DNA from 3 places in the Anaerostipes amylophilus genome. Region 2 is predicted to be linked to each of the others. Evidence: riboswitches for the same ligand, from Rfam matches in the RefSeq annotation. Region 2 holds a riboswitch; each other region holds the start of a gene.
The links. Region 2 has a riboswitch for cyclic di-GMP ahead of OCV53_RS04795 (nucleoid-associated protein). Riboswitches for the same ligand answer to the same signal wherever they lie in the genome.
Positions count from the first base shown of each region.

Region 1 (4,388 bases), on a different contig from region 2:
CAAAGAATATCGTACGTGGTTCCATGTATCAGGTAGTTAATGGAAAAAAATATAATCTGAATGAACAATTAGGTTTGCCGGAAAATTCAAGCTTACAGAGTCTGGTAGATGCATGGGCATTGACCATACCTGAGGAAGATCTTAAAGATTTTCAGCACGAGTTTGACAGAGAACGATTATTAAATCGGTTTGAAAATGGTGAACGGCATATATCGTTCCGATACTGGACCAGGACTGCTACTTTTGAGCCCATGCTTGCAGAAGATCACATGGCCCTGTACCGTGAAGAGGAAACTGGAGATGTCATTGCAGTTAATTATGTTCTTGACCGTACAGAACATTACCGTTTAGAGGAAAAAGAGCGGGCACTGGAAAAATCAAACAGAGAGTATGCGAAGCTTCTGGCAGAAGAGAAAAAGCATAAGGCCATGATCGAGGAATTGACAAAGAAACTGCAAAGTCAGCTGGAGTTATTTACCGTATCCATCCCTGACGGTGTCAAAATCAGTAATGATGACCCAGAATACTCTTTCAAATATGTTTCAGAACAATTTGCAAATATGCTCGGTTACGCAACGCCAAAGGAACTGATGGATGCTTCTGGCGGTAATATTATCGGTCTTGCCCATCCAGATGACGTGAAGGTCGGACTTGCAGATGCATTAAATCAATATACTCATTCTGATCATTATGCTACTATTTACCGGATACGCTGTAAGGACGGCACATACAAATACATCGAAGATCGTGGACAGAAAGTAATAAAAGAAGACGGAACCATTGAACATTGGAATCTCATGCTGGATAAAAATGACTTCATGCACAAATCAATTGCATTGGAAAGTGAAAAGAAAGCAAATAAAAGCAAGTCTGATTTTCTCTCCAGGATGTCTCACGATATGAGAACCCCGCTGAATGGAATTATCGGATTGATGAAGATTGCTGAGAAACATTTTGATGACAGGGAATTGGTCCTGAAAAATTTCAGAAAAATGCAGGTAGCTGCAGACTATCTATTGTCTCTTATTAATGATATCCTTCAGATGAGCAAAATTGAAGATGGAAATGTACCTCTGACGCAGGAAATCATCAACTTTGAGGAATTAAGTCAGGATGTTCTGACTATCATAGAACAGCGGGCAAAAGACAGAGGAATCCAGATGCAGTTCCGTGCAAAAAAGGAAGGGCTTCGATATCCTTTTATTTATGGAAGTCCGGTACATTTAAGACAGATATTTCTTAATATTTATGGAAACTGTATTAAGTATAACCGGATTGGCGGCAAGATAATGACGGTGTCAGATTATACAGAAGCTGTTGACGGAATTACGACATATGAGTGGACCATAACTGATACTGGCATTGGTATGAGCAGGAAATACCAGGAGCATATATTTGAGCCGTTTTCGCAGGAAAGAGAGGATGCAAGAAGTACACAGCAGGGAATTGGACTGGGAATGGCGATTGTAAAAGGTCTGATTGAAAAGATGGGTGGAACTATTGAAGTTAAAAGCGAAGAAGGCATTGGCTCAACCTTTATCATCAGGATTCCGTTTAAACTTGCTCCCGCACCAGATACAGTAAAGAAAACAGCGGCACAGATGGATATCAGCGGATTAAACTTATTGCTGGTAGAGGACAATGAATTGAATGCAGAAATTACGGAAACGCTGTTGTCTGATGAAGGTGCAAATATGACAGTTGCAAGAGATGGATTGCAGGCGGTCAGAATGTTCCAGGAGAAATCGGAAGGTTATTTTGACGCAATTCTGATGGATATCATGATGCCTGTAATGGATGGGATTACTGCGACAAAAACAATCCGGTCACTGAAACATCCAGATGCTGAGACAACCCCGATTATTGCCATGACAGCAAATGCATTCAGAGAAGATAAAGAAAAGTGTCTGGCAGCAGGAATGAATGCTCACTTGGCAAAGCCTATAAAAATTGAAAACGTAAAGAGAATTTTGTGTGAATATTGTGTGTAGTGATTGCAACTTCTCAAATCCGTATACCTATTTTTCACGTTCTGTAGGATATTATAACGTAAATGTAAAACTGGCAGGTATTTCTGCTGAATAAGACAGCAAATCAGAAGATGGTGTGTATGGAAAATAATGATTACGGATTATTGTATGATGCAGCCGTTGCGTGGAAAGAACTAACAGAATATTATTATGTTTTTACATTTGGCTACAAACAGCAACTGTACACAATTCATCTATCATTTCCATCTGAAAAGGTTCCACATCTTGCAGCCAGTGAAATTGTAATAAATAATTTTATGGTGAGTGGTTTGGCGAGCCGATCGATAACTGACAATGCAGGCTGGCATACGCAAAATACACAGATTTTCTATTCAGCAATATTGACGTATGAAAAACTTTATGGTATTTTGTTTTTGATAAAAATAGAAATTATTTAAAGGCAAACCTGCTGAAAGGCAGGGACGCAAAGCCAGAAGGGGCTAAAGTCAGAAAGTTTGACCAGGTCAGCCGGTTGCCACTGTTTCCATATCATCATAATATATGGAAAAGATGTTTGAACAGAAGAGATTCCGATACCTTTTATACTATATAGATGTGTGATTTTAGAGAAATATAGTAGGGACACTGGCAGATTTTGGCAAGTGTCCTTTTTGTATGCAAAAATAGGTAACAAAACTAGCAGGGACAGGTTCTCTGTATACAGATAAAAGCAGGATAGTGAAGCATAAAACAGAGAGAGGATTTTTATAAAATGGAAAATTATGAGGACAAAATATATTCCTTAGGTGAGACTGTAACGGGACAGACACAGACCATGTCACAGGCCGTACAGAAAACACTGGAAAATAATGGTGGAGTAGGTATAATGACAGGATCTTATGACCCAAACCTGTCTATTTTGTCTGTGAATAATCTGCTGTTGCATAGTACAGGATATACATTCGATACTTTCATGGAACAGACAAAAGGCTCATTGAGAAACTTCTTTTATGGTGAGGAAGATATACTGGAGCGAGACCGTTTTTGGCAGCTTCACGGAACAGGGGAAGCACAGATCCTTGCAGCAGACGGTACAGTGAAAAATGTACGGCTTTGTAAAGAGGATGCGACAGATGAGGCGGGCAGACAGATCTGGGTTATGTCCGTACAGGTCAACTGGGATCATGTAAATTTGACACTGCTCAATGAGGCTATCTATTCCGGCTTCTGGTATTTTGACTGTGACGAAAACAGTGAGATTGTGAATGCAAACTGGAGTCATGAATTCCGAAAAATGCTTGGCTATCATAACACTTTGGACTTTCCGAATAAACTGGAATCCTGGTCAGATCTTCTGCATCCACAGGATAAAGAAAGAGTAATGGTGCAGCTTCAGGCGGCAATTAAGGATAAGACGAACCAGATAAAATACCAGGTAGAGTATCGTATGAGAATGAAGGATAATCAATACCAGTGGTTTCGGGCATCGGCAGAAGTAATACGCCGTCTGGATGGTTCTGCCAGCAGAATTGCCGGGATTTTTATTAACATTGATGGGGAGAAAAAAGAAATCATGCAGGCACAAAAATCTGCTGCTTTCCACCGGGCTTTTACGAAAGCAGATTTGTGCGAGTATTATGTGAATCTGGAAGCAAATACTTTTGATACCTTTAAGGTTGAACCGTCCCTGATGACCGTCTTTGAACAGAGTCATACGTGGGATGAATTGATCCGGCATTTTGTGGATTCCTATGTTGTGGAGATAGATAAGAAGGCGGTATCCTCTTTTTACGACCGTGGTTATATTGCAGAAAGGCTGAAGGGTCTGGAAACCGAATTGGATTTGGAGTGCCGTATCACTCTGAATGGAGAAGAACGATGGGTCCGCAATGTGGTCATACGTGGCGAGATAGAGGATTCAGAATATGCCATGATCTTTCTGCGTGATATCACAGAGGCAAAGGTAGAGAGCGCACGGCATCTGCAGATGGCAGCGGATAATGCTTCCATGGAGCAGCTGATCCAGAGTATTGTGCGTCTGGTTGACCGCTTTGTTGTCTGTGATCTGGAAAATGACAAATATGAATTCTACAATCTGAATGGACATATGATATATAAACCTCTGGGATTTTATCATGATTTTCAGATGCAGGTTCTTGAAAAATATAAGACACTGGAACCATTGGAAACTATAGATATCCTGATAGCCCCGGATAATATTCAGAAAAAACTGAAAAGTGAAAATGATATTTATAAGTTTGAGTATTGCAGCCTGGATGAAAAGACTTATAAAATCGCTTCTTATATTCCCTTGGAATGGAAGAACGGAAAGCTGGAAAAGGTATTGCTGGCATCCATGGATGTGACACAGGAGAAGAAAGCAGAGATTGAATCCCGTCAGGCACTGAAAGAGGCTTA
Region 1 is NZ_JAOQJG010000007.1:175,371-179,758, reverse strand. Features, by position in the region: gene OCV53_RS11125 (hybrid sensor histidine kinase/response regulator) at 1-1,991, shown strand, start outside; gene OCV53_RS11120 (PBECR4 domain-containing protein) at 2,111-2,428, shown strand; cyclic di-GMP riboswitch class I at 2,420-2,510, shown strand; gene OCV53_RS11115 (response regulator) at 2,743-4,388, shown strand, end outside.
Region 1: linked by a shared signal. The riboswitch ahead of OCV53_RS11115 (response regulator) and the one ahead of OCV53_RS04795 (nucleoid-associated protein) in region 2 are both predicted to bind cyclic di-GMP.

Region 2 (4,388 bases):
TGCTGACAAAGGTATCCTTGTAACTGACAGAGTATTAGGAGGAGCTGACACATGGGCAACTTCTACTACATTAGCTGGAGCATTAAGAAATCTTGATTATGACCTGATCATCACAGGACGTCAGGCTATCGATGGTGATACAGCTCAGGTTGGACCACAGATTTCTGAACATCTTGATATTCCAGTTATCTCTTATGCAGAAGACATTAAAATTGACGGTGACAGCGTAGTTGTTCAGCGTCAGTATGAAGATAGATACCACATCTTAAAAGCTAAAATGCCTTGCTTAGTTACAGCATTAGCTGAATTAAACGAGCCAAGATATATGACTCCAGGTGGAATCTTTGATGCATATGATGCAGAAGTAACTGTTTGGGGAAGAAAAGACCTTAAAGATGTAGATGATTCTAACCTTGGTCTTGCTGGATCTCCAACTAAGATCGCAAAAGCATCTGACAAAGTAAGAAAAGGTGCTGGAGAAAAAGTTACACTTGATCCAGAAGAAGCAGTAGATTATATCATGGATAAATTAGCTGAAAAACATGTAATTTAGTGAAAAGGAAAAGTGGTGAATAAAATGGGTTTAGAAGAATATAGAGGCGTATACGTCTTTGCACAGCAGGTAGATAACGAATTAAGCGGAATCGCATTCGAATTACTTGGAAAAGCAAAAGACTTAGCAAAAGACTTAGATACAGACGTAACTGCTGTTCTTGTAGGTTCTGACGTTAAAGGATTAGTAGATGATCTTGCAAAATACGGTGCTGATAAAGTAATCGTAGTTGACGATCCAGAATTAAAAGAATACAGAACAGAACCATATACACATGCATTAGCATCTGTAATCAATGAATACAAACCAGAAATTATGTTAGTTGGTGCGACAGCAATTGGTCGTGACCTTGGACCTCGTGTATCTGCACGTGTTCAGACAGGTTTAACAGCTGACTGTACAGTTCTTGAAATCGGTGATTTCCCATTAAGAGCAATCCCAGGAAAAGAACAGAAACATAATCAGTTATTAATGACTCGTCCAGCATTCGGTGGAAACACAATCGCAACAATCGCTTGCCCAGACAACAGACCTCAGATGGCAACAGTTCGTCCTGGTGTTATGCAGAAGATCGATCCTATTGAAGGAGCAAAAGCTGAAGTTATCGAATACAATCCTGGATTTACTCCAGACAACAAATACGTTGAAATCGTTGATATCGTTAAATCTGTTACAGATACAGTAGATATCATGGACGCTAAGATCTTAGTATCTGGTGGACGTGGAGTTGGAGAAGAAGGATTCGGAATGTTAAGAGAATTAGCAGATGTTCTTGGAGGAGAAGTAAGCTGTTCTCGTGCCGTTGTAGATAACGGATGGCAGCCAAGAGATATTCAGGTTGGACAGACAGGAAAAACTGTACGTCCTAACGTATACTTCGCAATCGGTATTTCTGGAGCAATCCAGCATGTTGCAGGTATGGAAGAATCTGATATCATCATTGCAATCAACAAAGATGAGACAGCTCCTATCTTTGATGTAGCTGATTACGGAATCGTTGGAGACTTAAACAAGATCGTACCAGCTTTAACAGAAAAATTAAGAGCAGTTGTTAAATAATCAACTTTTGAGAATTTAATCCTTAAGTAGTCCGCGGTAATTTTATCGCGGACTTTTTATATGTATAAGGAAAGAAAACTATTATAAATATTAATAACTAAGAAAAAGATGATTGACATTATTTATGAATCATGATATTATATATGTAAATAAAAGTTCATATTTATTCATAGGGCAAACCTGTTGAAAGGCAGGGACGCAAAGCCAAAGGGTCTAAGGTCTTTTTAGAGATTATGACAGCCGGTTGCCACATTTAACATTAAGGGAATGTGATATGGATATTTTATCCTGATAGAGGCAACCGTTATAGATTATGAGATTATTCTATATACGGTTTTTTATTTTTAGGAAATAGGGAGCCTGAAGATAACATTTTGCCACGAGTAAGATATCAATGAGTGGATCCTATAGAGAATATGGAATTTTACATTTCTCACTGATTTGTTTTTGTGAAGGGGTTCGCAGAAAGAATCACTGACAGTGGGTTGCCAGTTTTATGTAGTGAGGATACATGGGGATTTTTCATATTAGCAGAAGTCATGGTGTAGGGAACCATGACTTTTTTGTTATAAAATTTTTTTCTGCGAACCAGGATTATCTTTTGCCTAAAAAGAGTCGATATGATAAAATACAAGGAATAAAAACAAAAAGGAGATAAAGATGGAACATATACAGAAAGACGATATTATCATCAGAAAAGGAATTTTACATATATTAGATAGTCATACAGGTTACCTTGGGCTATCCAGCCAGCTTCTTGATATGGGACCAGATCTTATGGAATTTGTCAGAGGGCATATTTTTAAGATTATGGAAAGTGATGATGCGAAAAGATGTCAGTTTGATGGCAGTGTTTCACCAATTTTAAGTCTGTTAGAAAGCATGGATGAGACCGATGACGAGAGTTTTATTGAGGCAACGAGAATACTTGGAGAAAATTTATTTGACATCATGTGTGATAGTGTTACAATCCCAGCAGGAGATTTACTTTGTGTTACATTTCAAGTTCAAAGTGTAGTTCATCTGGCATTGCTAAAAATGAATTATAAGGTGACATATGTGCATCAGGAAGAAGAAGATGTACAGGCAAATGATATCGTGAAACAAAGAGTTATGCCGACAGATTCGGCAAAACTTACAGAAGCAGTTATTATTGATCTGTCAGAATATAAAGTGCGATTGGTAGAAAAGAAATATGAGATGTTAAATGGAGATAAGATCAATTATCTGTCAGAACGTTTTTTACAATGTTATGCAGATCTTGCACCAAAAAAGAAATTTCAGATTTTAAATAAAGTCATCAATGATATCAACAATCATTATCCAGAAGATGGTATTGCAAAAAGGCTGGATATGAAAAGCCGTTTAAGAGAAGAATTTTCAGAGAATCAGGCGTTTAAAGTTAATGAGATCGGAGATAAACTTTTTGGAAATCATCAAGGAAAGAAACAGGAATTTGATGAGAAGATTGAACGATACGATATGCAGTATGATACATTTACTGTAGCAAAGGAAAATACAGTAAAGAGACTTGAATATCAGATGCTAGAAACAGATACAGGGATTGAGATTAAGATTCCAATGGAAGAATATAATATGAAAGATAATGTTGAGATCATTGAAGAATCAGGTGGTGGAAGCACGATCATCATTAAGAATATTGAGAGCGTAAAAATTAAATAAAAACAAATCCCGAATCCAACAGAATGAATGGATTCGGGATTTTTAAAATTTGGAAAATTTAAAAAACTATTAAACCTCTTTTGGAAGTTTATTTATTAGATCTTCTCCAGATATGAGCAGTTTCAGCATCTTTGATCAGCTGGTCTCTGAAGTCTGGATGAGCGATGTTAATTAATGCTTCAGCACGTTCCCATGTAGACTTACCTTTTAAGTTAGCCATACCATATTCGGTAACAATATAGTGAGCATTTGCACGAGTATCAGTAACGATAGATCCATTATGTAATGTAGGAAGGATTCTTGAGAATGTCTCACCTTTCTTATTTGTGAAAGTAGAAGACAAGCATACGAAACTCTTACCACCATTAGATAAGTGAGCACCCATAACGAAGTCAAGCTGTCCGCCGGCACCACTGATCTGACGAATTCCTGAAGATTCAGCACTGATCTGTCCATAAAGGTCAATATCTACCGCATTATTGATAGAGATAAAGTTATCAATGGATGAAATAGTAGCAATGCTGTTTGTATAATCAACAGGAGCACTCATGCATGCTGGGTTATCATTTAAATAATCATATAACTTCTTAGTACCTGCTGCGAAAGCATATGTCTGACGATAACGATCGATGTTTTTATTAGCTCCAGTAATCTTACCAGCTTTTGCAATATCAACGAACGCATCAACGTACATTTCTGTATGAACACCTAAGTCCTTTAAGTCAGATTCTGCGATCAGAGATCCAACGGCATTTGGCATACCACCAATACCAAGCTGTAAACAAGCTCCATCAGGAATCTGATCAACGATCAGTTTTGCAACTGCCTGATCAACTTCAGTCGCAGCTCCTCCGCCACCTAATTCATCGATTGCTGGATTATTTCCTTCAACGATCATATCAACTTTGGAAATATGGATTCCTTCTTCAAATCCTCCAAGGCAACGAGGCATATTCTCATTAACCTCAACGATAACGCATTTTGCTTTCTCAAGCATAGCAGCTGTATGAGATGCACTAGGACCAAAGTTGAAATATCCGTGAGCATCCATAGGTGCAACCTGCATCATAACGACATCAGTTTCTGGAAGATA
Region 2 is NZ_JAOQJG010000003.1:66,845-71,232, forward strand. Features, by position in the region: gene OCV53_RS04785 (electron transfer flavoprotein subunit beta/FixA family protein) at 1-553, shown strand, start outside; gene OCV53_RS04790 (electron transfer flavoprotein subunit alpha/FixB family protein) at 578-1,612, shown strand; cyclic di-GMP riboswitch class I at 1,776-1,864, shown strand; gene OCV53_RS04795 (nucleoid-associated protein) at 2,273-3,295, shown strand; gene OCV53_RS04800 (butyryl-CoA:acetate CoA-transferase) at 3,384-4,388, opposite strand, start outside.

Region 3 (4,388 bases), on a different contig from region 2:
TTGAAATCTGCTACCATTCTTGCAAAATGATATGGTGCAAGTACTGGCATACATCCAATTTTGATCTCTTTATTTTTTTGTATGTTTTTTAGCATTTCTTCATACATTGATGTCATTTCTTTTGCATAAGACAAAAAGATTTCCCCTTCTTTGGATAACTCAAATCTCCGGGTATTCCTACGGATCAATGTTGTTCCTAATTCATTTTCCAGCTTTCTGATCTGCTTTGACAATGCACCTTGTGTCATATTACAAGAATACCCAGCCTCTGTGAAATTCTTTTGTCTGCATAATTCCATATAATAATATAGCTGTTGTATTTCCATTTTTATAATCCTCTTTTATTTTCATATATTTCATTTTACACTTTTTATTCTCATTTTTCATCATACTCAATCACTTTTAGCTGCTATTTTCTGTATATATTCCTACATGGAATATATCAAGTCTTAACTGGAATTGCAATACTTACTTCTACCTCTATATAATAAGAACACAAAAGGGAAATAAATTTATGAAAATATAGAATTTTGATAGAAAGGATGGATAAAAATATGAAAAACGAAAAAACTTTTTTCTACCATAGATTATTGTTTTATATTTTAGGACTGCTGATCATGTCTGTTGGTTCTAATTTATTTTTAAAAGCAACTCTTGGAGTTGCCCCAAGCTGTACAATGGCTTTAACTTTAAGTTATCTCTCCCCTGTTCACAGCTATGCTTTATTTAATTTTCTGATCAACTCAACATTTTTGATCTGTGAAGCAGTGGTTCTCCGTGAATTCGGGAAAATACAGTTTATTCAACTTGGGTTGACATTTGTTTATTCTTTATTTATTGAATTTACTTCTTATGGTTTATTCTTTATCGAGCCTCATGGTCTTGCAGCAAAGATCTTATTATCTGTTATTGCATGTGCAGTTTTATCTACAGGTGTTGGATTTACAATTAGTTCTGGATTTGCTGTTATGCCAATGGAAGGTCTTGTTAAGAGTATCGCTGAGAAGAAAAATGTAAGCTTTGGTGCCGTGAGAGTTTGTCTGGAAGTTTTATTTACAGTATGTTCTGCTGTCGCTTCTTTTGTTTTACTTCCAGAATTACCATCTGTTGGAATCGGAACTGTGATCGCTGCTTTCTTAAGCGGAAATATTACAAATGTATTTTCTTCACTGTTCCACAAAAGAATCAATGCTTACTTAGGATTTCAGGCATAATTTTTAACTTTAACAATATACAATAATATGCAGTAAAAAACCGTAATCACTACAAAAACTATTAGTGATTACGGTTTTTTATCATACTCTTTTATTATAAATGCTAAGTAATCTTCTAAATGATCTGATGACAGATATCATTCAAACAACATCTCTCACAATGTGGTTTCGTTCTTGCCGTGCAGACATCTCTTCCATGCCATACAAGTCTGTGACAAAAATCACTACCTTCTTCTGGAGGAATGATCTCCCATAATGCCATCTCCACTTTCTTTGGGTCTTTAATTCCATCAACCAAACCAATTCTATTCACAAGACGGATACAATGCGTATCTGTTACGATCGCAGGTTTTCCAAACACATCTCCCATGATCAGATTGGCACTTTTTCTTCCAACACCTGGCAGACTTAAAATAGATTTGAAATCTGTTGGGATGTTACAATCATATTCATCTCTTAAAACTTTCATGCATTTACTGATATCTCTCGCTTTGCTTTTTCCAAGTCCGCATGGACGTACAATTTCCTCAATATCTGCGACATCTGCTGCCGCTAATGCTTCTACAGTTGGATATTTTTCAAACAATCCTTTGACTACAACATTAACTCTTGCATCTGTACACTGGGCTGCAAGTCTTACACTGACTAATAATTTCCATGCCTGATCATATTCCAGTGTACAATCCGCATCTGGATATTCATTTTTCAAACGTTCAATTACTTCTAATGCTAATTCTTTTTTGTTCATTGATTGCAAATCCTCCCTAAAAGCTGTTTGGTTATTTTTGTTATTTTAGCACTGGAAAGAAAATTGGTCAAATTACAGATATCTCTGCATGATCTCGCACAAACGATTCATCTCCCAAGGTTTTGCAATATGCTCCTTCATTCCTGCATTTTTCGCCATTACAACATCTTCTGCAAATGCATTGGCAGTCATTGCTATGATCGGTATTTGTTTTTCTCTATATTTTCTGTGGGAACGGATTGCTGCCGTTGCTTCGTATCCATTCATTACAGGCATATGAATATCCATAAAGATCAAGTCATAAAAACCACTTGGTGCATTTGCAAATTTTTCAACGGCTTCTTTTCCATTTTCTGCAGTCTCAATGTTAGCCTCTTTATTGGATTTCCCTTCAATGATATTTTTTAGTGTTGCTGTAAGCCTTGATCTGAATAATGATTTTGCTATAAATTCATCAACTCCAGCCTCTCTTGCCTCTGCTTCGATCTCCGAATAATCATATGCCGATAAGATAATGATCGTCACATCATTTCCAAAAAACTTCTATTTTCCCCATAAAATAAATTTTTAAGTGAACCTTTGGTAATTTCCATAAACTCCTTGTAATCATATCCAAGATTATAAAGTAAAAATCCACTGACATTCGTAATTGTCAGATTCTCATCATAATGTCCTGTCATAAATCCAACTGCATGATTATTACGGATCACGTCTTTGATCATCTCATAACTATTCTCCTCCAAGTTTGAATCACCCACAGAATATATTATTTCTTCCCTAAATAACTCCTTATTCATTATTTCCTATTCCTTATTCATACTCTTTTTATCTATGTCAAATACTTTCTTGATATCTTCAAACATGTAAAAAACACTATAGATAAATATATCTACAGTGTCCCCTGCACTCTTATTATACAATGTGCAACTGGCTGCCATGTCAAAGGCCCTATAGCTTTGCGTCACAGCCTTTCGACTGCTTTGCCGTTATATCTTTCTTTCGTTCAATATATTTTAATCCTTCATATCCAACAACTGATGTTGTATACACGCGATCTTGATAACTCTCTCTTGGCGGCATGATACAGTTTGTTGTAAATAATCCATCCATTACCAATCGGTCGGCTTCTTTGGTCCGGTGTGTATTTGTAACTGCTTTCCACAGACACCTGTTACCACACATCCTTTATTGCCTGCTGTCTGCTGGCATTGAAAACAAAATATATCTGGCATCTTATTTCTCTCCTTTTTTATTTGTTAATAGAAATAAGATGTGCAAAATTCTCTGTGACTATTCGTATTAATTTCTTTTCCATATCCTGATTTAAAACTCTCTTAGGAATAATAAGTGCTTCTATGGAACTAATATAAATGTAAAAAGCCGTCTCTGTTTCACAAACATTTTCTACCTTTTGATAATCTACTTTCACTTCCTGGCCTTTTGTTATCTCTATAATCTGATCTTCCGTAAAAGTTAATGTTATTTCTTCTGCAAATGGTAGTCCTTCTGTTTCTATCATTTTAAGAATTGTCTTGCGAATACCTCTTTTCATAATCTTTTTAGCCTGTGCTACACATACAATTGAAAAAATGCATAATACAATTACTTCTGTAATGATCAACATTTTTTCTGCTCTTGCCAAAATGAAAATTACTATCGCAAGAACACTGATCATTGGTCCTGCTAGTTTTAGAAAAAACAGATTTCTCTTTCCTACCTCTGAATGAATTAACTGATGAAATTCGTTGAATTCTATGTAGTCTTCGTCTGTTAATTTGTAATTTAGTTGCAGCATATTCCTTCCCCCCCTGCTTTATTTTTAAGATAACGCATATACTTTAATCAAAAAAGATCCAGAGAGTACCATTCTCTGAATCTTTTATTATGCTTATCTCCTAAAAACTATACTTATAGTTTACATATGTTCCCGAAAATAGTCATGAAAATACTGCATAACCTTCACCAACAGATCCTGTTCCTGCTCATTTAACGTATCAAGCAGTCTCTGGATCATCTGTTTATGAAATTCTCTATGATGATTGTATGCTTTTCTCCCTTTCTCAGAAAGTGATATATAAACAACCCTTCGGTCTCTCTCCCCACGTTTGCGGATCACATATCCTTTCTTCAAAAGATTACTGATAGCGGTTGTAAGTGTCCCAACCGTAATATTTAAATCTCTAGCAATCGTTGACATATTCTTAGGTTTCTTAATCCCGATCGCATCAATAATATGCAGATCTTTATTTGAAATATCCTTAAACTCATCCGTGATCACGGCTTTCTCTTCTTCATACGAAATTCCGTGGAATAAGTCTACCACCATATTATTTAAACGATCCTTATCCAATTAATCCACCTCCTAAAAACAACGATTTAAGAGTATTATACCTTTAATTGTTGGAATTTTCCACTTCTAAATTGTG
Region 3 is NZ_JAOQJG010000005.1:258,376-262,763, forward strand. Features, by position in the region: gene OCV53_RS09150 (LysR family transcriptional regulator) at 1-326, opposite strand, end outside; gene OCV53_RS09155 (YczE/YyaS/YitT family protein) at 555-1,214, shown strand; gene OCV53_RS09160 (endonuclease III domain-containing protein) at 1,330-1,962, opposite strand; gene OCV53_RS12255 (response regulator) at 2,035-2,487, opposite strand; gene OCV53_RS09170 (hypothetical protein) at 2,484-2,759, opposite strand; cyclic di-GMP riboswitch class I at 2,882-2,957, opposite strand; partial or broken gene OCV53_RS12460 (hypothetical protein) at 3,013-3,072, opposite strand; gene OCV53_RS09180 (hypothetical protein) at 3,072-3,194, opposite strand; gene OCV53_RS09185 (YcxB family protein) at 3,212-3,757, opposite strand; gene OCV53_RS09190 (MarR family winged helix-turn-helix transcriptional regulator) at 3,878-4,288, opposite strand; gene OCV53_RS09195 (phosphoenolpyruvate carboxykinase (ATP)) at 4,356-4,388, opposite strand, start outside.
Region 3: linked by a shared signal. The riboswitch ahead of OCV53_RS09170 (hypothetical protein) and the one ahead of OCV53_RS04795 (nucleoid-associated protein) in region 2 are both predicted to bind cyclic di-GMP.